Regions from separate parts of the Streptomyces sp. NPDC055287 genome, predicted to be linked through region 1. Evidence: riboswitches for the same ligand, from Rfam matches in the RefSeq annotation. Region 1 holds a riboswitch; each other region holds the start of a gene.
What was found. A riboswitch is a leader RNA that binds a small molecule or an ion and turns the genes downstream of it on or off. The one in region 1 is predicted to bind cobalamin.
Positions count from the first base shown of each region.

Region 2: linked by a shared signal. The riboswitch ahead of ACWIHY_RS23460 (cytochrome P450 family protein) and the one ahead of metE (5-methyltetrahydropteroyltriglutamate--homocysteine S-methyltransferase) in region 1 are both predicted to bind cobalamin.
Region 3: linked by a shared signal. The riboswitch ahead of ACWIHY_RS22515 (prenyltransferase/squalene oxidase repeat-containing protein) and the one ahead of metE (5-methyltetrahydropteroyltriglutamate--homocysteine S-methyltransferase) in region 1 are both predicted to bind cobalamin.
Region 4: linked by a shared signal. The riboswitch ahead of ACWIHY_RS12860 (ABC transporter substrate-binding protein) and the one ahead of metE (5-methyltetrahydropteroyltriglutamate--homocysteine S-methyltransferase) in region 1 are both predicted to bind cobalamin.

Region 1 is NZ_JBSHNE010000023.1:28,642-33,970, reverse strand. Features, by position in the region: gene ACWIHY_RS28060 (spore photoproduct lyase family protein) at 1-945, shown strand, start outside; gene metE (5-methyltetrahydropteroyltriglutamate--homocysteine S-methyltransferase) at 1,179-3,503, opposite strand; cobalamin riboswitch at 3,663-3,880, opposite strand; gene ACWIHY_RS28050 (3-hydroxybutyryl-CoA dehydrogenase) at 4,065-4,937, opposite strand; gene aceB (malate synthase A) at 4,934-5,329, opposite strand, start outside.
Region 2 is NZ_JBSHNE010000015.1:70,835-76,163, reverse strand. Features, by position in the region: gene ACWIHY_RS23465 (SUKH-4 family immunity protein) at 1-273, shown strand, start outside; gene ACWIHY_RS23460 (cytochrome P450 family protein) at 437-1,627, opposite strand; cobalamin riboswitch at 1,851-2,045, opposite strand; gene ACWIHY_RS23455 (ABC transporter substrate-binding protein) at 2,204-3,760, shown strand; gene ACWIHY_RS23450 (ABC transporter permease) at 3,748-4,710, shown strand; gene ACWIHY_RS23445 (ABC transporter permease) at 4,707-5,329, shown strand, end outside.
Region 3 is NZ_JBSHNE010000014.1:33,543-38,871, reverse strand. Features, by position in the region: gene ACWIHY_RS22530 (MBL fold metallo-hydrolase) at 1-754, shown strand, start outside; gene ACWIHY_RS22525 (GlxA family transcriptional regulator) at 735-1,679, opposite strand; gene ACWIHY_RS22520 (MBL fold metallo-hydrolase) at 1,784-2,377, shown strand; adenosylcobalamin (AdoCbl) riboswitch at 2,446-2,599, shown strand; gene ACWIHY_RS22515 (prenyltransferase/squalene oxidase repeat-containing protein) at 2,657-3,895, shown strand; gene ACWIHY_RS22510 (SCO2322 family protein) at 3,892-4,581, shown strand; gene ACWIHY_RS22505 (energy-coupling factor transporter transmembrane component T) at 4,578-5,329, shown strand, end outside.
Region 4 is NZ_JBSHNE010000006.1:227,671-232,999, reverse strand. Features, by position in the region: gene ACWIHY_RS12875 (amino acid permease) at 1-1,027, shown strand, start outside; gene ACWIHY_RS12870 (Mov34/MPN/PAD-1 family protein) at 1,116-1,532, shown strand; partial or broken gene ACWIHY_RS12865 (diguanylate cyclase) at 1,597-1,755, shown strand; cobalamin riboswitch at 1,784-1,911, shown strand; gene ACWIHY_RS12860 (ABC transporter substrate-binding protein) at 1,953-2,951, shown strand; gene ACWIHY_RS12855 (FecCD family ABC transporter permease) at 2,961-4,010, shown strand; gene ACWIHY_RS12850 (ABC transporter ATP-binding protein) at 4,007-4,807, shown strand; gene ACWIHY_RS12845 (putative leader peptide) at 4,864-4,974, shown strand; gene ACWIHY_RS12840 (MoaD/ThiS family protein) at 5,072-5,329, shown strand, end outside.

The sequences.
Region 1 (5,329 bases):
TCGCACTGGCGTATCCCCCACTTGCACGGCAATGAGGGCAACGCTGAGCGCTGGGTGCGGGTGAAGAGCGAGACGCTGGTCCTGGGAGAGCGCAAGTCCCTCACCACTCGGCCCAACGGGCGGTCGGCCGACTGGATCGCTCCGGGCGCGTCGAACGGCTGCGCCATGGCCTGCGCCTACTGCTATGTACCGCGTCGCAAGGGGTACGCCAACCCGATCACCGTCTTCACCAACATCGACCGGATCATCGGCCACATCGGCCGCCATGTCGCCCAGCTGGGACCCAAACCGGAACCCAACCAGTGCGACCCGCACGCCTGGGTCTACGACATCGGGGAGAACGGCGACTGTTCGGTCGACGCCCTGATCAGCGACAACACCGCCGATCTGGTGCACGCCTTCCGGAAGTGGCCGACCGCCATGGCGTCCTTCGCCACCAAGTTCGTCAACCCGGATTTGCTGCACCTGGACCCCCGGGGTCGCACCCGCGTCCGCTTCTCCGTGATGCCTACGGACGACTCACGGCTGCTCGACATCCGGACCAGCCCCGTCGACCAGCGCATCGACGCGGCGGCCGACTTCTTCGACGCCGGGTACGAGGTGCACTTCAATCTCTCGCCCGTGGTCATCCGGCCGGGCTGGGAGAGCGCGTGGGCCGAGCTGCTGCGCCGTATGGACGACGTTCTGCCGTCGCGGGTCAAGGAGCAGGCGGCCGCCGAGGTCATCTTGCTGACCCACAACCGGGATCTGCACGACGTCAACCTCGCTTGGCACCCGCGGGCCGAGGACCTGCTGTGGCGCCCGGACCTCCAGCAGCCCAAGCGCTCCGAGAACGGAAGCTGGAACGTGCGCTACCGCAACGGGGAGAAGGCGGCCGCGGTGGAAACCGTGCGCCGCCTCGTCGCGGCGCACGCGCCGTGGCTGCGGATCCGCTACGCCTTCTAGCGAAGGCACGAGGCACACTGACCACATGAGCGGGAGAGGGCTGGAGAAGGACGGGACGATCGCGCGAGAAGGCGCGCTGAACCGTGTGCCGGAAGCCTTCGACCTGCTTCTCGCCCTCCGTCACGAACCCACCGAGGCCGACCGAGTGGAAGCCAAAACGATCGAACCGCGACCCGGGCCCCATGCCCGGCAATGCCGCCGTGCCGGACATGGGAGCCCTCAACACGTCTGGCTCAGGAGGAGCCGGAGGGAAGCGAGGAGCGGACCTCCCTGGCCGCGGCGACCAGGTTCTCGAGGGAGGTACGGACCTCGGGCCAGCCGCGGGTCTTCAAGCCGCAGTCGGGATTGACCCACAGCCGCTCCGGCGGGATGGCCTCCAGCCCCTTGCGGAGCAGGGCGGCCGCCTCGCCGGTACTCGGGACGCGCGGGGAGTGGATGTCGTAGACACCGGGCCCCGCCTCGCGCGGGTAGCCGGCCCTGGCGAGTTCGCCTGCCACCTGCATGTGGGAGCGGGCGGCTTCCAGGCTGATGACGTCGGCGTCGAGGTCCTCGATGGCTTGGAGGATGTCGCCGAACTCGGCGTAGCACATGTGGGTGTGGATCTGGATGTCCGGGCGCACCCCGCTGGTGGTCAGGCGGAACGCCTCAGTTGCCCAGGCCAGGTAGGCGGGGCGGTCGGCGGCGCGGAGCGGCAGGGTCTCGCGCAGGGCGGGTTCGTCCACCTGGATCACCGAAAGGCCGTTGGTTTCCAGGTCGTTCACCTCGTCGCGCAGTGCGAGGGCGACCTGGCGGGCAGTGTCGGCGAGCGGCTGGTCGTCGCGGACGAAGGACCAGGCGAGCATGGTGACCGGGCCGGTGAGCATGCCCTTGACCGGTCGGTCGGTGAGCGACTGGGCGTATCGGCTCCAGCGGACCGTCATCGGCTCGGGGCGGGAGATGTCCCCGGCGAGGACCGGCGGGCGGACGTAGCGGGTGCCGTAGGACTGGACCCAGCCGTACTGGGTGGCGAGGTACCCCGTCAGCTGCTCGGCAAAGTACTGGACCATGTCGTTGCGTTCGGGCTCGCCGTGCACGAGGACGTCGATGCCGGTCTTCTCCTGGAAGGCGACGACCTTCTGGATCTCTGTCTCGACGCGCTGCTCGTATCCGGTGGCGTCGAGGCGGCCGGCGCGCAGGGAGGCGCGGGCGGTGCGCAGTTCGGTGGTCTGCGGGAAGGAGCCGATGGTGGTGGTCGGTAGCAGGGGCAGGCGCAGGTGGGCGTGCTGGGCGGCCGCTCGCTCCGGGTAGGGCTGGGAGCGGCGGGCGTCGGCGTCGGTGACGGCTGCGGCCCGGGCGCGTACGGCGGGGGCATTCGTGAGGGCGGATCCGGCGCGGGAGGCCAGGTCGGCGCGGTTGGCCGCGAGCTGTGCGGCGATGGTGTCGGTGCCCTCGGTGAGGCCGCGGGCGAGCGTGGTGATCTCGGTGGTCTTCTGGCGGGCGAAGGCGAGCCAACGGGCGATCTGCGGGTCCACGTCGCGTTCGGCCGTCGCGTCGAGGGGGACGTGGAGCAGGGAGCAGGAGGCGGCCACGTCCACACGGTCGGCGAGGCCGAGGAGGGTGCCGAGGGTGGACAGCGACTTTTCCAGGTCGTTGATCCAGACGTTGCGGCCGTCGACGACGCCTGCGACGAGGCGTTTGCCGGGCAGGCCGCCGACGGCGGCGAGGTCGTCGAGGTTCGCGGCGGCGGGCCCGGTGAAGTCGAGGGCGAGGCCGTCGACGGGGGCCTTGGCCAGGACGGGGAGTGCTTCGCCGAGCCGGTCGAAGTAGGAGGCGACGAGGAGCTTGGGCCGGTCGGTGAGCGCGCCCAGGTCCCGGTAGGCGCGGGCGGCGGCGTTCAGCTCGGCCGGTGTGCGGTCCTGGACGAGCGCGGGCTCATCCAGCTGGACCCACTCGGCACCGGCGGCCCGCAGGTCGGCCAGTACCTCGGCGTACACCGGCAGCAGCCGGTCGAGAAGGGTCAGTGGCTGGAAGTCCGCCGCGACGCCGGGCGCGGGTTTGGCGAGCAGCAGGTAGGTGACCGGTCCGACGAGGACAGAGCGTGCGGTGTGGCCGAGGCTGAGGGCCTCGGCCAGTTCGGTGACCTGCTGGGTGGAGTCGGCGCAGAAGACGGTGTCGGGGCCGAGTTCGGGGACCAGGTAGTGGTAGTTGGTGTCGAACCACTTGGTCATCTCCAGCGGCGCGACGTCCTGGGTGCCGCGAGCCATGGCGAAGTAGCCGTCGAGCGGGTCTTCATGGGCGTGGGCGCGGTGGCGGGCAGGGATGGCGCCGACCATGACGGTGGTGTCCAGGACGTGGTCGTAGTACGAGAAGTCGCCGGTCGGCACTTCGTCGAGGCCGGCGTCGGCCAGCTGCTGCCAGTTGGTGCGGCGCAGACCGGCAGCGGTCTCCCGTAGGGCGTCGGCGGTGATGCGGCCGTTCCAGTACCCCTCGATGGCCTTCTTCAGTTCCCGGTTGGGTCCTTGGCGGGGGTAGCCGTACACGGTGGCCCTGGCTGCTGCGGCTGCGGGCTTGGCTGTCACGGAACTCTCCTTCGCGAGTGTCTCTCCGAGAGACCCCGGGGACGGTTCGTAGGACGCGAAGGGATGGCAGACCGGGCGGACCGCGTCGCTGTGTCGATGCGTGTGCACGCCTGATATGTACGCCGACCCGCCCACGAGGTCACCGAGATCTCCGCGCGCGTTCGCGCACGGGCAGTGGCAGGTCTTCGGACTCGCGGGCCCATCTGCCAGGGGCAGACACCTACTGGCCGTCGCTTCCCAGACCCGGCCGGGTCCAGTGCGTATGACGGCGGTCGTTCCCGCTCACCGCTGCGGGGCAGTCCCGGATTCCCACCGGGTTCCCTCTTGCGACGCGCCTGCCTGGCGGACAGGGCGAACCAGCTGCACCTGCCAACCTAGGCGCTGGGCTCAACTCCGGTGCTGCACTGTTCACATGTCGGACGGTGAGATGTGACACTCGCCCGGTTCCCGGCGCCCTCGCGAACGGAAAACGCGGCAGGGCGCGGAGCGACCTCAGTCCTCGCTCCGCGCCCGCCTCCACAGCAGCCCGGGCCCCTCGGCCCCGGCGGCAACCAGGGCCCCTCAGCCCCGGTCGTACGGGTGGAATCCCCGCCCGGTCTTCCGTCCGAGCAGTCCTGCCTCGACCATGCGCTGCAGCAGCGGCGGCGGAGCGTACAGCGGTTCCTTGAATTCGTCGTACAGCGACTGGGCGATGGCGGCGACGGTGTCGAGGCCGATGAGGTCGGCGAGCCTGAGCGGGCCCATGGGGTGGGCGCAGCCGAGTTCCATGCCCGCGTCCACGTCTGCTGCGGTGGCGAAGCCGGACTCGGCCATGCGGACCGCCGAGAGGAGGTACGGGATGAGCAGGGCGTTGACGACGAAGCCGGCCCGGTCCTGGGAGCGGATCGGGGTCTTGCCGAGGGTGTCGCGGGCGAACTCCTCGATGGCTGTGACCGTCTCGGGCGCGGTGTGGAGGGAAGCCACTACTTCCACCAGGGGCAGGACAGGCACCGGGTTGAAGAAATGCAGGCCCAGGACGCGGTCCGCACGGTGGGTGGCCATGCCCAGGCGCATGACCGGGATCGACGACGTGTTGGTGGCGAGGATCGCCTCCGGGTCCTCGACGACCTTGTCGAGGGCGGCGAAGATCTCGGTCTTCGCGTCCGTGTTCTCGACGACGGCCTCGACGACGAGCTGTCGGTCGGCCAGGTCGTCGAGGCTGCCCGTGAAGACGATCCGGTCAAGGGCATCCTCGGCGGAGGTACGGTCGAGTTTGCCGCGCTGGACAGCGCGTTCGAGGGAGACCGCCACACGTTCCCGCGCTGCGCGCGCCGCCGTGGCATCCGCCTCGCAGACGACCGTGTCGAGCCCGGCACGGGCGCAGATCTCGGCGATCCCGGCCCCCATCTGTCCACCGCCGACGACGCCCACGCGCTGGATACCGGTGGTGGTCATGCCTGCTCCGTTCCGCGCCGCACGAGGTGGCGGGCGTAGGCGTCGGTGGTGAAGAACTCGGGCAGGTCGGGGCCGAGAGCGGTGCGTACGAAGATCTCGCGGGCCTGGGTGACGAGCGCCGCCGGGTCCTCCTCGGCCAGGGCGGCCGTCTCGTCGTCGAGGATCCTGGTCACCGTGTCGCGGTCCACGGCGCCGTGGCGCAGCCACTGCCAGACCTGGCAGCGGGCGATCTCGGCGGTGGCCGCGTCCTCCATCAGTCCGTACAGGGCGACCGCGCCGTGGCCGCGCAGCCAGGCGTCGAAGTAGCGCAGTGCGACGGCGATGTCGGAGCGCACGCCTTCCTCGGTGGGCGGGGCACTGATGCGGCGTACCGACAGCAGGTCGGAGGCCCG
Region 2 (5,329 bases), on a different contig from region 1:
TGGAGCCGACTGGACGGGCCGACGGACCGGGTGCTGGTGTCGCTCGCACCGGACCTCGATGTCTTCACTCGCATTCTTGAGGCCGTCTACCGCTACAGCAACGCCTGCTGGCACCCCTATCCGGTGGAGAAGGACCAGGAGGCAGTGGCGCAAGTGTTTCTGGATGAGATGGATGAGCTGGCCCCGGGGCTGTTCGATCCGAAGACGCACAGCGGCATGGTGTGGAGCTGGCTCTACGCAGGCATTACCGAACTGGGCGTGGATGGCTTCTAGCGCCTTCCATGCGTGACCAGGAGCAGACAAGTAAGGTCAAAGTTCAGCGACGGACCGCGCCCCCGGCTCATGGGGGGCGACGTGGCGCACGCGGGCCGCATGCGATTGCATGCGGCCCGCGCCGTTCGTGGGCCGGCTCGGCGGCACGCGCGAGAGCCCAAGCTCAGGAGGAGACGCCTGCTCGCCCGTACCGCACCGGCAGCTCCGTAAGTCCCCGCGCTCTCAAGGAGGGGCGCCAGCAAGGGTTCGCGTCGGCAAGGGCGAGCGTCTCGAAGTGGTCGAGGAGTGCGGCCAGGGCGATCTCCGTTTCCGCTCGGGCCAATGGTGCGCCCAGGCAGCAGTGGATGCCATGGCCGAGGGCGACGTGGCCTGTGGTGTCGCGGTGGAGGTCGAAAAGGTCCGGGTTGGAGAAGCGGTCCGGGTCGCGGTTGGCTGAGGACAGGGACAGCAGGACCGTCTCGCCGGCGGGGATGGTGACGCCTCCAATGGTCACATCTGCGGTCGGGAAGCGTCGGATGGCGAGCAGGACAGGTCCTTCGTAGCGGACGGCTTCCTCGACGGCCATACGCAGCTGGGACGGATCCTTCCGCAGCATGTCGAGCTGATCCGCGTGGCGCAGGAGCGTGAACACCGTGTTGCCGATGAGCTGGACTGTGTTCTCGTAGCCGGCGAATAGGATGAGGAACGCGAGTGAGAGCAACTCGTCCTCGCTGAGGCGGTCGCCGTCCGCATCACGCACTGCGATCAAATCGGAGAGCAAGTCGGCACCGGGGCGCCGGCGCTTGTGCGCGACCAGCTCGAGGAAAAAGCCGAGCATGGCCGCTACGGCTTCCTTGGCAGCCTGCGGGCGGGCCGGATCCGGGACGACGAGAGCGTCAGTCCAGGCACGGAAGTCCCGACGGTGCTCCTCGGGGACGCCCAGGAGGTCGCAGATCACGATGATCGGCAGAGGTGCAGCGTAGGAAGCGATGAGGTCCGTGGTTCCGTGCGGTCCAAGGGCGTCGAGGAGTCCGTCGGCAGTCTCTCGTATCGGCAAGCGGAGCTGCTCGACGCGGCGCGCGGTGAAGGCGCGGGCTACTAGACCGCGGATGCGAGTGTGGTCGGGGGGGTCCATGTTGAGCAGGTTGGCATCGAGGGCCGGGGGCAGGGACAGCCCTCGGTAACTCCCTTCGGCCGCATGCCTCTTATCCAGGGAGAGTCGTGAATCTGCCAGGGCCGTGCGTACGTCGTCGTACCGTGTGATGAGCCAGGCGGGGTTGCCGTCTGTCCCCGTGATCCGATGCACCGGCGCCCTTTCGCGCAGGCGCTGGTAGACGTCATACGGTTGGTCGATGAGCTCGGCCTGGAGATCCATAAGTTCACCCTAGAGGTTGTCCCGTACGGGTGGTGAGTGATCCGGTGAGGGCGAGGTTGGGGAGTCGGGCGATGCCGCGCATGGCCTGGTGAACACCGCGAAGGGGACCCGGCGAAGGAGCCGCACCCGGTCAACAGGAGGGCTCCGCACGCGAGCAGGGCGAACGAAGGTGTGGGGCGCGTCGGCACGGCAATGCCCGTCGAGGGCCCATGCGCGGGGGCCGTTCGTACGGAACATGCCAGCAGGTCTTCGGACTCGGGGTCATCCGGGCGAGGCGCCTTCCCGGGCCGTCAGTCCGGCCCAGTGGCCTTGCTGCCACGCCCGTCACCCTCACCCTGCGCGTCAGTTCCGGGTTCGCCCCGGAATCCCTGACTCGCGTACACGCGTACGGAGTACGACTGGGCTTGCGCAAGCCACCACAGGCGTCGACGGATGATCACACGGTCGACGGATCATCAGACGATGTTGACAATCATTTTCAAATAGTCGATGCTGCTCACGCCCCCCACCCGTCCGCCCACCGTCCTGCGCGGCCGCGGTGCGGGGGTCCACTCCACGTGATCCTCTGGGAGCAGCATGTCGATCTTTCACAACCGCCGAGAATTCCTCGCCCTCACCGGTGCCGCCGCCGGCGCCCTGGTGCTCACCGGGTGCGGCTCCGGTAGCGGCAGCGGCGGCCCGGCGGCGGGCGACAAGGCGAAGCCGCAGCGCGGTGGCCGATTCCGGGCGCTGTTCCCCGGCGGCGGCGAGCAGGAGACCATCGATCCGCACGCGGAGGCCCTCGCTATCGACATGGCCCGCACCAAGGCCCTCTTCGACCGGCTCGTGGACCTGGACGCCACCATGGCGCCGGTGCCCCGCCTTGCCCGGAAGTGGGAGTCCAACAACGACGCGACGGTGTGGCGGTTCACCCTGCGCGACGCGCTGTTCCACGACGGGAAGCCGCTGACTCCCGAGGACGTGCTATTCACCTTCGGCCGCATCCTCGACCCGAAGGCGATAACGCACTACGGGCAGAGCCTGCTCTCCGTCATCGACCTCAAGAAGAGCCGGAGCGCCGGGAAGAACGTCGTGGAGGTCGCGCTGAAGCAGCCCAGCGCCGAGTTCCCCGCCCTGCTCGGCACGCTGGGCACAGCCGTCGTCAGCTCCCGTTACGCCGACACGGCCAAGCCCGTGGGGACCGGGGCGTTCACGCTGAAGTCCTTCCGGGCCGGGCGCGCCTTCGTCGCCGAACGGTTCGACGACCACTGGGACGGCGGCGCGTACGTCGACGAGCTGAGGATCCTGTCCGCCGACACCGACGCCCGGGGCAACGCCCTGCGGGCCGGGGAGGCGGAGTTCGGCTACGAGATGACCCCGACCTTCGCCCGGACCGTACAGGCCGACAAGTCGGTGCGGATCCTGGCGGCGAAGGGCAGCACGGCCCACGCCATCGTGATGAAGTGTGACCAGGAGCCCTTCAACAACCCCGACGTCACACGGGCGTTCAAGCTGCTCGCCGACCGCGAGAAGCTCGTGCAGGTCGTCCTGGCAGGCCAGGGCGTGGTCGGCAACGACATGTTCGGCAAGGGGTACCAGTACTACCCCGAGGACATCCCGCAGCGTACGCGGGACGTCGAGGAGGCGCGCTCGCTGCTGAAGAAGGCCGGCGTGCTGAACAAGACCCTGTCGATCTACACCTCCTCGGTGGCCACCGGCTTCGTGGAGGCGGCGACCCTCTTCGCCGAGCAGGCCGCCGACGCCGGCCTGCGGGTGAAGGTCACCACCGGTGCGTCGGAGACGTACTTCAAGGACCAGCTCGCCAAGGGCGTGATGGGCAGTCACCGCTCCGGCGCGATGACGATCCCCAACTACATCAACGACCGGCTGCTCACGAAGTCGGCGTTCAACGCCTCCGGCTGGCGCCGCAAGGACTTCGACGCCACCTTCGCCAAGGCCCAGTCCACGACCGACGCGGGTGAACGCGGCAAGCTGTACGGCCAGTTGCAGCGCACCGTCCACGACGAGGGCGGCCTTCTGATCTGGGGCCACCCGGACTGGCTGAACGGTGTCTCGTCGCGGGTCCGGGGCATGGAGGCGGCTCCGCCCAACACCCTGGGCTCGGCTCGCTTCGACAAAGTGTGGCTGGCCTGACGATGCGCCGGTACGCCTGCCAGCGCCTCGCGCTCGGTGTGGTCCAAATCGCCCTGCTCGCCGTGCTGGTCTTCCTGCTGACCTCACTGCTGCCGGGCGACGCGGCCGATGTCCGCAACAACGAGGACGCCGGCGCCGAGCAGGTGGAGGCGCTGCGCGAGCAGCTCCAACTGGACCGGCCGCCGCTGGAACGGTTCACCGACTGGGCTTCGGGGATCCTCACCGGTGATCTGGGCACGTCGCTGGTGAGCGGCGGCCCGGTGCTGGACATCCTGACCGAGACGGTCGGCACCACGCTGGTGCTCGCGGCGGTCACGCTCGCCGTGGTGGTTCCGCTCGCCGTCACCCTCGGCATCGCCTGCGGCCTGCGCGAGGGCGGCCGCCTGGACCGGGTCGTGACCTCGGCGACCCTGGCGCTCAACGCCGTACCGGACTTCGTGCTGGCCTTGCTGCTCGTGACCGGGCTGTCGCTCAAGCTCGGGTGGCTGCCCGCCACCTGGGTCGGCGTCGGTGCGGCGGACCTGCTCGTACAGCCGGCGCTGCTCGTCCTGCCGGTCACCGTGGTGGCCGCCCGCATGATCTGCCTGCTCTCCCGGCAGGTTCGGGCGGGCATGGTGATGGTGCTCCAGGCCGGTTACGTCGCCCAGGCCCGCCGCCTGGGCGTGCCGCGCCGGGCGCTGCTGCTGCGCCACGTCCTGCCGAACGCGGCGGTTCCCGGCATCCAGGAACTGGCCCGCGTCGGCGACAACCTGGTCGGCGGCGTACTGATCGTCGAGGCGGTCTTCGCCATCCCCGGCGTCGCCACCGCCCTGGTGCGGGCGGTGGAGGCGCGGGACGTACCCACCGTGCAGGGCCTGGCCCTGGTGGTCGCGGCAGCGGCCCTGCTGTTCAGCCTCGCCGCCGACCTGCTCTCCCATCGCCTCGTACCACGGACGGAGGTCCTTCGGTGAAGGTTCTGAAGCGACCTGGCTCTCGGCCGGGGTACGGCAGGATCACCCTGCCGGCGGCGCCGCTGGGTACCGTGCTCCTCGCGCTGCCCCTGGGTGTCGCCGTCCTCGGGCCGCTCTTCGCCGACGCGCCCGCCTCCGGGGTGTCCGCCCCGTACGCCACAAGCGATGCCCAACACCCCCTCGGGACCGACGGGCTGGGCCGGGACGTACTGGCTCTCCTGCTGCACGGGGGGCGCAGCGCGCTGGGCATGGCGCTCGGCGCGGTCGCGATCGCCTACCTCGTCGGGGGGATCGTGGGTCTGCTGGCGGCCTCGGCACGCCGCCGGTGGGCGGACGAGCTGCTCATCCGCCCCCTCGACGTGCTGCTGCCGCTGCCGACCCTGCTGGTGATCAGCGTGATCGCGGTCGGCTGGCGCGGCTCCCCCCTGGCCATCGCCCTCGCGGTCGCGGCCGTCAACGTCCCGCCGGTGGCGCGGCTCGTGAGGGCGGCGGCGCTGGACGCGGCGAGCAGCCCCGTCACCGAGGCCCTGCGTCTCCAGGGCGAGTCCCGGATCCGCATCCAGCTCGACCACATCGCCCGCTCCGTCATCACCCCGGTCGCCGCCGACATCGGCACCCG
Region 3 (5,329 bases), on a different contig from region 1:
CATGCACGCCGCCGACACCGAGGTCGTACGCCGGACCCGCGGCGCGGAGCCCGGCACCTGGCTCGGCTACATCACCGCCAAACTCACCGCCGCCGGCGCGCCCGACGACCACCTCGCGCCGCTCCGCGCCGCCCGCGGCTCGGGACGCATGCGCACCCTGCCCGGCCTCAGGGCCGCGCTCCCCGACCGCGAGATCGTCCCCGGTGACGTCCTCCCCCTGACCGGCCGCCGCCTGCGCGCGATCTGGACGCCGGGTCACACTCCCGGCCACGTCTGCCTGCACCTGGAGGAGACGCACCCGGCGAACCTCCCCGGCAACGGCCGCCTCTTCTCGGGCGATCACCTGCTCCCCGGCATCACCCCGCACATCGGCCTGTACGAGGACCCCGACGACACCACGGTCACCGATCCCCTGGGCGACTACCTCGACTCCCTCGAACGCGTCGCCCGTCTCGCGCCCGCCGAGGTGCTTCCGGCCCACCAGCACGCGTTCACCGACGCCCCCGCCCGCGTCGGGGTGCTCCTCGCCCACCACGAGGACCGCCTCACCGGCCTCCGCGCCCTCCTCGCCACCCCCCTCACCCCCTGGCAGCTGGCCGAGCGCATGGAGTGGAACCGGCCCTGGGACCAGATCCCGTACGGGTCCAGGAACATCGCGGTCTCGGAGGCCGAGGCACACCTGCGCCGCCTGGTGAAGCTGGGGCACGCGGAGGCGGTCCCGGGCGGCGAACCCGTCACGTACGTCGCTGTGTGAAGGCCCGGCGGTAGTCGCGGGGCGGGATGCCCCGCCGGCGGACGAACTGCTCGCGCAGGACGGCGGCGCCGGCGTAACCCACGCGGCGGGCGATGTCCTCCACGGACAGCTCCGTCGTCTCCAGCAGCTCCTCGGCGATGTTGAGGCGCTGCGTGAGCAGCCACGCGTGCGGGGTGGTGCCGGTCGCGGCGGTGAAGCGGCGGGCGAAGGAGCGGCGGCTCATGAGGGCGCGGCGCGCCAGTTCGTCGACCGGGAGGGGCTGGTCGAGGTGGGCGCGGGCCCAGTCGAGGACCTCGGCGAGACGGTCGTCGGCGCAGCCCTCGGGTACCGGGGCGGCCAGGTACTGGGCCTGGCCGCCCTCGCGGTGCGGCGGCAGGACGAGGTCCCTGGCTACGGTGTTGGCCACCGCGGCGCCGTGTTCGCGGCGCAGCAGGTGCAGGCAGAGGTCGAACCCCGCGGCGGCGCCCGCCCCGGTGACCGTGCGGCCCTCGTCGACGTAGAGGGCGCCGGGGTCGAGGGTGACGCCGGGGTGGAGGGTCGCGAGCAGGGCGGCGAAGCGCCAGTGGGTGGTGGCGCGCAGGCCGTCGAGCAGTCCGGCGGCGGCGAGTGCGAACGTACCGACACAGTGGGCGGCGACCGTGGCGCCGCGCTCGTGGGCGGACCGCAGCGCGTCGAGGACGGGGGGCGGAGGCGGGGTGCGGAAGCCGCTCCACGGCAGGGCGAGGACCAGGTCGGCCTCGGCGAGCCGGTCCAGGCCGTGCTCCACGGTGAGGGAGAGGCCGTGGTCGGTGGGGACCGGGCCCGGACGGTCCGTGCACAGGGTGAAGTCGAAGTCCCTCTCGTCGAAGATCTCGCTGACGACGCCGACGCTGAGCATGCCGACCCCCGGTGGCGCGTAGGCGGCGACGGTACGGAACGGGGTCATGCCCGCAGTCTGGCAGCAGGCAGGCGCGGTTATGGCACGAATCCCGCGATGCCTGGCACATCTGCCACTCGTGCGCACCGCGCATCGACGGAAAGCTGATCCCCATGAGCGACACACCGCGCGGCCGTACGGCCGGCTACACGATCCTGACCACGGGCTACACCACTTCCACCGGCCCCGGCGTCGCCGCCACCGTCTCGTACGTGACCGACGGCGACCTGCGGATCGTCATCGATCCGGGCATGGTCGCGAGCCGCGACCGGATCCTGGGCCCGCTCGCCGCGATGGGCGTGGGCCCCGACGACATCACCGATGTCGTGCTCAGCCACCACCACCCCGACAACATCATCAACGCGGGGCTGTTCGGCAGCGCCAGGATGCACGACCACAAGGCGATCTACCACGGCGACCAGTGGACCGACCGCGACGCGGAGGGGTACGAACTGACCCCGTCCGTAAGGCTGATCAGGACTCCGGGACACAGCCGGGAGGACGTGACGGTGCTCGTCGGCACACCGGACGAGGTGGTCGCGTTCGTGGGAGACCTGTGGTGGCGGCCGAACGGACCGGTCGAAGACCCGGTCTCCCCGGACCTCGCGCAACTGCGGGCCAGCAGGGAACGGGTCCTCGCGATCGCCGACGTCATCGTCCCCGGCCACGGCGGCGCGTTCCCGGCGGACGCGTCCGCGCCGCTGTAGGGGCCGCGCCGGGCGCCGCCGCCGCGCCCGGACCGCCCGGGGGCCGCTTGCTACGGGCCGGTAGAGTGTGCGAGTCGTCATCATGCCGTTCTGGGGGAAGCCGGTGCGAATCCGGCACTGACCCGCAACCGTGAGCCGCCCGCCGAGGGCGGTGAGTCGGAACGCCCGGTCCGGCATGACTACTGGCTCGGCACCGTCGAGGTATACGGAGCCGGAGCCTGGTGCGTGGTTTCCGCGTGCCCGGGCCCGGCTCCTCAGCAGGAGAGGCCCCCGCCCGTCATGACCCTTCGCCGCAGCGCAGCAGCCGTGCTCGCAGCTTCCGCCGTACTCTGCGCCACCGCGGCCACGGCCACGACCGCCGTCGCAGCGCCTTCCCCCACTCCCGTGGTTCCCTCGGGGCTCTACGGCGAGAAGGACCCGACGTACGACGGTGTCTGGCGGCAGTCGCTGGCCCTCCTCGCCCAGGACACGGTGGGCGTCAAGCCCGCCGCGAAGGCCGTGAACTGGCTCGTCGGCCAGCAGTGCGACAGCGGCGGCTTCCCGTCGTTCCGTGCCGACGCCGCCGAGCCGTGCACGTCGAAGACCATGGTGGACAGCAACGCCACCGCCGCGGCCGTGCAGGCGCTGAGCGCGCTCGGCGGGCAGGACGCCGCCGTGAAGAAGGGCGTCAGCTGGCTGAAGGGCGCGCAGAACCAGGACGGCGGCTGGGGTTACAACCCGGGCGGCGCGAGCGACTCCAACTCCACGTCGATCGTGATCGGCGCGCTGGCCGCGGCGGGCGAGAAACCCGGTGAGGTCACGTCGCAGCAGGGCAAGTCGCCGTACGACGCCCTCGTCACCTTCTCCGTCCCCTGCGACGCGAAGTCGGGCGGCGGCGCGTTCGCGTACCAGCCGGACAAGGGCGGCAAGCTCGCGCCCAACGCCGACGCGACGGCGGCGGGTGTACTCGGCGGGCTCGGCCAGGGCCTGGACGCCCAGGGGAAGAAGGACGGCCAGAAGGCCGCCGAGTGCGACAAGTCCGGCAAGCCGACGCCCGAGCGGGCCGCCGCGAACGGCGCCGCGTACCTCGACGGCGTACTCGCGAAGACGGGCCACCTCGACACGCCTCCCATGCCCGGCGCCGAGGACAGCGAGCCGCAGCCCGACTTCGGCAACACGGCCGACGCCGTCGTCGCGCTGGCCGCGCAGGGCGGCGCCGAGCAGGCCGAGAAGCCGCTGGGGTGGCTGAAGAAGAATGCGGCGTCCTGGGCGAAGGGGAACGGCCCCGCCGCATACGCGCAGCTGGTCTTCGCCGCGCACGCGACCGGCACCGACCCGAAGAACTTCGGCGGCACCGACCTGGTGAAGTCGCTCAACGCGACCGGGCCGGCGCCGGAGACCACGGAGACGAAGACCGACGAGGACAAGGGCTCCGAGCAGGGCTTCGGCGACTGGTGGCTCGTCGGCATCCTGTTCGTCGCCAGCGTCGGCGTCGGCATCCTGTTCAGCGGCCGCAAGAAGAAGAACCAGCAGCGGTGACGACGGTACGTACGCGGCCGGCCTCCCTCTCCCTCGTCCTCGTGCTCGGCGCCGCGCTCCTCGCGGTACTGGGCGCGGGGCCCGCGCACGCGGGCACGGGCTACCGCTACTGGTCGTTCTGGGAGAGCGACGGCGGCCGGTGGACGTACGCCACTCAGGGCCCGGCGTCCGCCAGGCCCGCCGACGGCGATGTGATCGGCTTCCGGTTCTCGGTGAGCGAGGACGCGCGGGACTCGGCGCGGCCGCGCCACGCGGCCGGTGCCTTCGGTGACGTCTGCGGCGGGACGCCCGCCAAGGAGGGCGCCAAGCGGATCGCCGTCGTCATCGACCCCGGTACGGCGGCCGACGCCCCGGCCGGCGAGCGTCCACCGGCACTGCGCACGGCGTGTGCGCGCACCGGTGCGGACGCAACCGCCGCGGACGCGCTCGCCCAGGTGGCGAAGCCGCTGCGCTACGACAGCGCGGCGCTGCTCTGCGCGATCTCCGGCTACCCGAAGACGGGCTGCGGGGAGCAGGTGTCCGGCCGCGAGGACACGCCTCGCTCGTCCGTGACAGCGACCGCGACCGTCGGCCGGACCACCGACGACGACGGCAGCGGCCCCTCCGCCGGGCTGCTCGTCGGCCTCGCCGCCGTGTTCGCGCTCGGTGCCGCGGGCGTGTGGCAGGCGCGCCGCCGCCGCGGATGACCTCCATGACCCTGCGCGCGCCGCAAGCCGCCCGTAGCAACGCCCTGCCCGCCGGGGCGTGGTGGCTGTGGGCGCTCGGTCTGGCCGTCGCCGCGTCCAGGACCACCAATCCGCTGCTGCTCGGCATGCTGGTGGGGGTGGCCGGGTTCGTGGTGGCGGCGCGCAGGACGGACGCCCCGTGGGCGCGTTCGTACGGGGCGTTCGTGAAGCTCGGCCTGTTCGTCATCGGCATCCGCCTCGTCTTCTCGGCGTTCCTGGGCTCACCGATCCCGGGCGCCCACATCCTCTTCACGCTGCCCGAAGTGCCCCTGCCCGACTGGGCGCAGGGCGTGCGGATCGGAGGGCGCGTGACGGCGGAGCAGCTCGTCTTCGCCCTGTACGACGGGGCGAAGCTGGCCACGCTCCTCATCTGTGTGGGCGCCGCGAACGCGCTCGCCAATCCGGCCCGGCTGCTCAAGTCGCTGCCGGGCGCGCTGTACGAGGCCGGGGTCGCCGTCGTCGTCGCGATGACGTTCGCGCCGAACATGGTGGCCGACGTGGTGCGGCTGCGCACCGCGCGCCGGCTGCGCGGCCGGCCGACCGGGGGCGTCGGGGCCGTGCTCCAGATCGGGCTTCCCGTCCTGGAGGGGGCGCTGGAGCGGTCGGTGGCTCTGGCCGCGTCGATGGACGCGCGCGGGTACGGCCGCACCGCCGAGGTACCGCCCGCCGTACGGCACACCACGACCGTGCTGACGCTGGGCGGGCTGCT
Region 4 (5,329 bases), on a different contig from region 1:
TCAGCCGCAGTGGGTCTTCGCCCTGATCTTCACGGTCCTCCTCTTCTGCGTGAACCTGATCTCCGTGAAGCTCTTCGGCGAGCTGGAGTTCTGGTTCTCGATGATCAAGGTGACCGCGATCGTCGGCATGATCCTGATCTGCGCCGGCATCCTCACCCTCGGCTTCTCCGACGCCGGCGACACCGCGTCGGTGACCATGCTCTGGGACCAGGGCGGCTTCTTCCCCAACGGCATCGGCCAGACCCTCATGACCCTCCAGCTGGTCATGTTCGCCTTCCTCGCCGTCGAGCTGGTCGGCGTCACCGCGGGCGAGGCCAAGGACCCGAAGACGGTCCTGCCCAAGGCCATCAACACCGTCCCGTGGCGCATCGCCGTCTTCTACGTCGGCGCGCTGATCATGATCCTTTCGGTCGTCCCGTGGACCCACTTCCAGCCGGGCGTCTCGCCGTTCGTTGCGGCGTTCGAGAAGATGGGCCTCGGCGTCGGCGCGGCCATCGTCAACTTCGTGGTCCTCACCGCCGCCCTGTCCTCCTGCAACTCGGGCATGTACTCCACCGGCCGCATGCTGCGCGACCTCGCGCTCAACGGCCAGGGCCCGAAGTTCTTCACCAAGCTGACCAAGAACGGCCTGCCCCTCGTGGGCACGTCCTTCTCCGCCGGCCTGATGCTGGTCGGCGTGTGGATCAACTACCAGTGGCCGGGCGAGGCGTTCAACTACGTCGTCTCCTTCGCGACCATCTCCGGCATGTGGGCCTGGATCATGATCCTGGTCAGCCAGATCCGCTACCGCGCCAAGGCCGACCGCGGCGAGCTGCCGCAGTCCGCCTTCCGGGCGCCGGGAGCGCCGTACACGAGCTGGTTCGCACTGCTCTTCATCGGCATGGTCATCGTGATGATGGGCATCGACAAGGACGCGCGGATCTCGCTGTACTGCGCGCCGCTGTGGGCGCTGCTGCTCGGCGTGTCGTGGCTGGTGCTGAAGAAGCGGACGCCGTCGGCATCGCAGAGCGTCCCGCCGAAGGCCTGATCCACTCCGGGCTCGTCCGAGTCCAGCATGTGGTCCCGCCCGTACCATCCACCGGTACGGGCGGGGCCCTTTGCTTATCCTGGGGCCCATGCTGACCCTTTCCCAGGCCCTCTACGACCAGATCGTCGCGCACGCACGCGCCGACCACCCCGACGAGGCCTGCGGCGTGGTCGCCGGCCCGGCCGGGTCCGGGCGCCCCGAGCGCTTCGTCCCGATGCTGAACGCCGCCCGCTCGCCCACGTTCTACGAGTTCGACTCCTCGGACCTGCTCAAGCTCTACCGCGACATGGACGACCGCGACGAAGAGCCCGTGATCATCTACCACTCGCACACGGCGACCGAGGCCTACCCGTCCCGCACGGACATCAGTTACGCGAACGAACCCGGCGCGCACTACGTCCTGGTCTCCACCGCCGACACGGACGACGCGGGCCCCTTCCAGTTCCGCTCGTTCCGCATCGTGGACGGAGTGATCACCGAGGAAGAGGTCAAGGTCGAGGCGTAACCGCCGTCGGCCGCAGCCGTACTGCGAAAGCGCGCGCGGCGTACGCCGAAGGGGTCACCCCGAAAGCAAGAAGCGCATCCTCGTCGCCTTCACCGAAGGCATCGCCCCCGAGCCGGACACCACCTTCGGCAACGTGAAGGCCGGCGTACTGGAGCACTTCGTGCCCGGGTACGAACGCGGCGACTTCGTCGAGACCATCCAGAACGCCGCCCGGCCTGAATGATCACGACGCGGGACACAGTGACAGAATGTGCGCGACCCGGGCGGCAGGACCCAGGAAGCCGGTGCGAATCCGGCACGGTCCCGCCACTGTGACCAGGCCGACGACGCTGTCGCCAACGCCTGGAAGCCAGGAACTGACCTGCCGCCCTCCGTACCACCGACCAGGGGACGAGGAAATCCCCCGGAGGAGGCACCACTGTGTCCTGCCGTACTCGCCCCACGCGCCGCGCGCTCATAGCCACAGCCGCCGCCCTGCTCCCCCTCACCGCCTGCACCGCGACCGGAGACAAGCCCGGCGCCGCCGCAGCGAAGACAGCGGCCCCCGGCTTCCCGTACACCGTCACCAACTGCGGTGTGAAGACGACCTACAAGGCCCCACCCACCCGCGTCGTCACCATGAACCAGCACGTCACCGAGGTGATGCTGGAGCTCGGCCTCGCCAAGTCCCTCGTCGGGACCGCCTACCTCGACGACAAGGTGCTCCCCGAGTACGAGAAGCAGTACAAGGCCACCCCCGTGCTGGCCAAGGAGTACCCCTCGTACGAGAAGCTGCTCGCCGCCAACCCCGACTTCGTGTACGGCGGTTACGCCTCCGCCTTCTCCGCCGGCGACGGCCGCAGCCGCGAGACGCTGAAGAAGTCCGGCATCAACTCCCGCCTGAACACCGAGTACTGCGCCGACGGCAAGACGTCGATGGGCGCCCTCTACCAGGAGATCCGCGAGATCGGCCGCACGTTCGGCGTCGCCGGCCGCGCCGAGCGCTGGATCGACTCCGCCAAGGCCGGAAACACCGCCACCGAGAAGAAGCTGGCGGACGTCGACCCCGTCTCCGTCTTCGTCTACGACGGCGGTGACAAGACCGCCTCCACCATCGGCGGCGCGGGCATCGGCCACGAGATGGTCAAGCGCGCGGGCGGCAGGAACGTCTTCGCCGACCTCCCCAAGCCCTTCGCCGACGCCTCGTGGGAAACCGTCGTCGACCGCAGGCCCGAGGCCATCGTCATCCTCGACTACGGCGCCACCACCGTCGCCCAGAAGAAGCGGCGCCTCCTCGAAGACCCGGCCCTCGCCGACGTCCCCGCCGTCAAGAACAAGCGCTTCGCCGTCCTGCCCCTGTCCGACATGGTCCTCGGCGTCCGCGCACCTGCCGCCGTCGACACCCTCGCGCGCCAACTCCACCCCGAGCTCGAGAAGTAGCGGGCGGCCGTGAGCTGCGAGACCCCCGCCGCCCGCGGGCGGCTGCGCTACACCCTGCTCGTCGCCGTGCTCACCGCCCTGCTCGCAGCGGCGGCGGTCGCGGGGCTCGCCCTCGGTTCCGTACGCATCCCCGCCCCCCAGGTGCTGGAGATCGTCACCGGCGCCGCCGACGCGGGCCCGTACCGCACGATCGTCCTCGACGTACGCCTGCCCCGCGTCCTGCTCGGCGCCGTCGTCGGCGCCGGGCTCGCCGTCATCGGCACCGTCCTCCAGGCCCTCGTACGCAACCAGCTCGCCGACCCCTTCCTCCTCGGCGTCTCCTCCGGCGCGTCGGTCGGCGCGGTCGGCGTCATCGTCCTCGGCCTCGGGGCCGGCCTGGCCACCACCGTCACCGTCCCGCTCGCCGCCTTCGCGGGCGCGCTCGGCTCGCTCGTCCTCGTGTACGGGCTCGCGCGCGGCGGCGGCGCCATGACCACCGGACGCCTCGTCCTCGCCGGAGTGGCCGTTTCGTACATCCTGTCCGCCCTGACCAGCCTGCTGATGGTCACCTCGGCCCGCGCCGACCACCTCAAGGAAATCCTCTACTGGACCCTCGGCGGACTCGGCAGCGCCCGCTGGGACATGCTCGCGCTCCCCGCGACCGTCCTGGCAGCCGGAACCGCCCTGCTCATCACCCTCGCCCGGCCGCTCGACCTCCTCCTGGTGGGGGAGGAGGGCGCCACCGTCCTCGGCCTCGACACCGGCCGCTTCCGCGCCGCCGTCTTCGTCGTCGCCTCGCTGCTCACCGGCGTACTCGTCGCCTTCAGCGGCGCGATCGGCTTCGTCGGCCTGATGGTCCCGCACGCCGCCCGCATGGCCGTCGGCGCCGGACACCGCAGGCTGCTCCCCGTCGCCGCGCTCGGCGGCGCGGTCTTCCTGGTCCTGGCCGACCTGGCCGCCCGTACGGTCGCCGCACCCCAGGACATCCCCGTCGGCGTACTCACCGCCCTCACCGGCGGCCCGTTCTTCCTGTGGATGCTGCGCCGCCGCGGCGGAGCGACCGAAGGAGCCCCCGCATGACCACCCTGACCGTGGAAGGCCTCTCGTACGGCGCCGGAGGCCGCCACCTCGTCGACGACGTCACCCTGATGGCCGCCGACGGCGAGACCGTCGGCCTGATCGGCCCCAACGGCAGCGGCAAGACGACCCTCCTGCGCTGCGTGTACGGAACCCTGCGCCCCACCCACGGCCGCGTTCTCCTCGACGGCGACGACCTGCACGCCATGAGCCCCAGGACCCGCGCCCGGCGCATCGCGACCGTGCCGCAGGACAGCGGCGCGGCGGGCTTCGAACTGACCGTCCGCGAGGTCGTCGCCATGGGCCGCTCCCCGCACAAGCGCTTCTGGGAACAGGACACGGCCGCCGACGACTCTCTCGTACGGGAGGCCCTTGCCCGCGTCGGCATCGCGGACCTCGCGGCGCGCGGCTTCCCGTCCCTGTCGGGCGGCGAACGACAGCGGGCCCTGATGGCCCGCGCCCTCGTCCAGCAGCCGTCCCTCGTCGTACTCGACGAGCCGACCAACCACCTGGACATCCGATACCAGCTGGAGATCCTCGGTCTGGTGCGCGACCTGGGCACAACCAACCTGCTCGCCCTGCACGACCTCAACCTCGCGGCGTACTACTGCGACCGCGTCCACGTCCTGGACGGCGGCCGCGTCGTCGCATCCGGCACCCCGAAGGAAGTCCTGACGGCCGACCTCCTGCACACCGTGTACGGGGTGTCCGCCGAGGTCAGCGTTCATCCGACGACCGGCGCGCCGACCGTCGTCTACCTCCCCGGGCCAGCACTCTGTCCACGGAACGAACGTTTTTAGACCACGATGTGAGATCACATACCGGCATGTGGCCCGGGAATCTATACGATGACCGCATGGTTCCCCACGACGTGAGTGAGACGACGCCGAGCACTGTGCTGCTCGTGGCGCGCCTGCACGTCGACCTGTGCCGGCTCGCCAGCGCAATCTGTACGGCTACGGCCTGAGCCGCGGGTCATCCAGCACACGCACACGCTTACCCCTGCGCGGGGGACGAACTGCCGCGCGCCTTTCACGCCACCCTCCTGACAGGAGTCGAAAGCCATGGCCATCGAGGTCCGCATCCCGACCATCCTCCGCACCTACACGGACGGCGCCAAGGCCGTCCAGGGCAACGGCGACACCCTCGCCGACCTCTTCACGGACCTGGAATCCCGCCACGCCGGCATCCAGGAGCGCATTGTCGACGGCGGCCAGCTGCGCCGCTTCGTGAACGTCTACCTCAACGACGAGGACGTCCGCTTCCTCGACGGCATCTCCACCAAGCTCGCCGACGGCGACAGCGTCACCATCCTCCCGGCC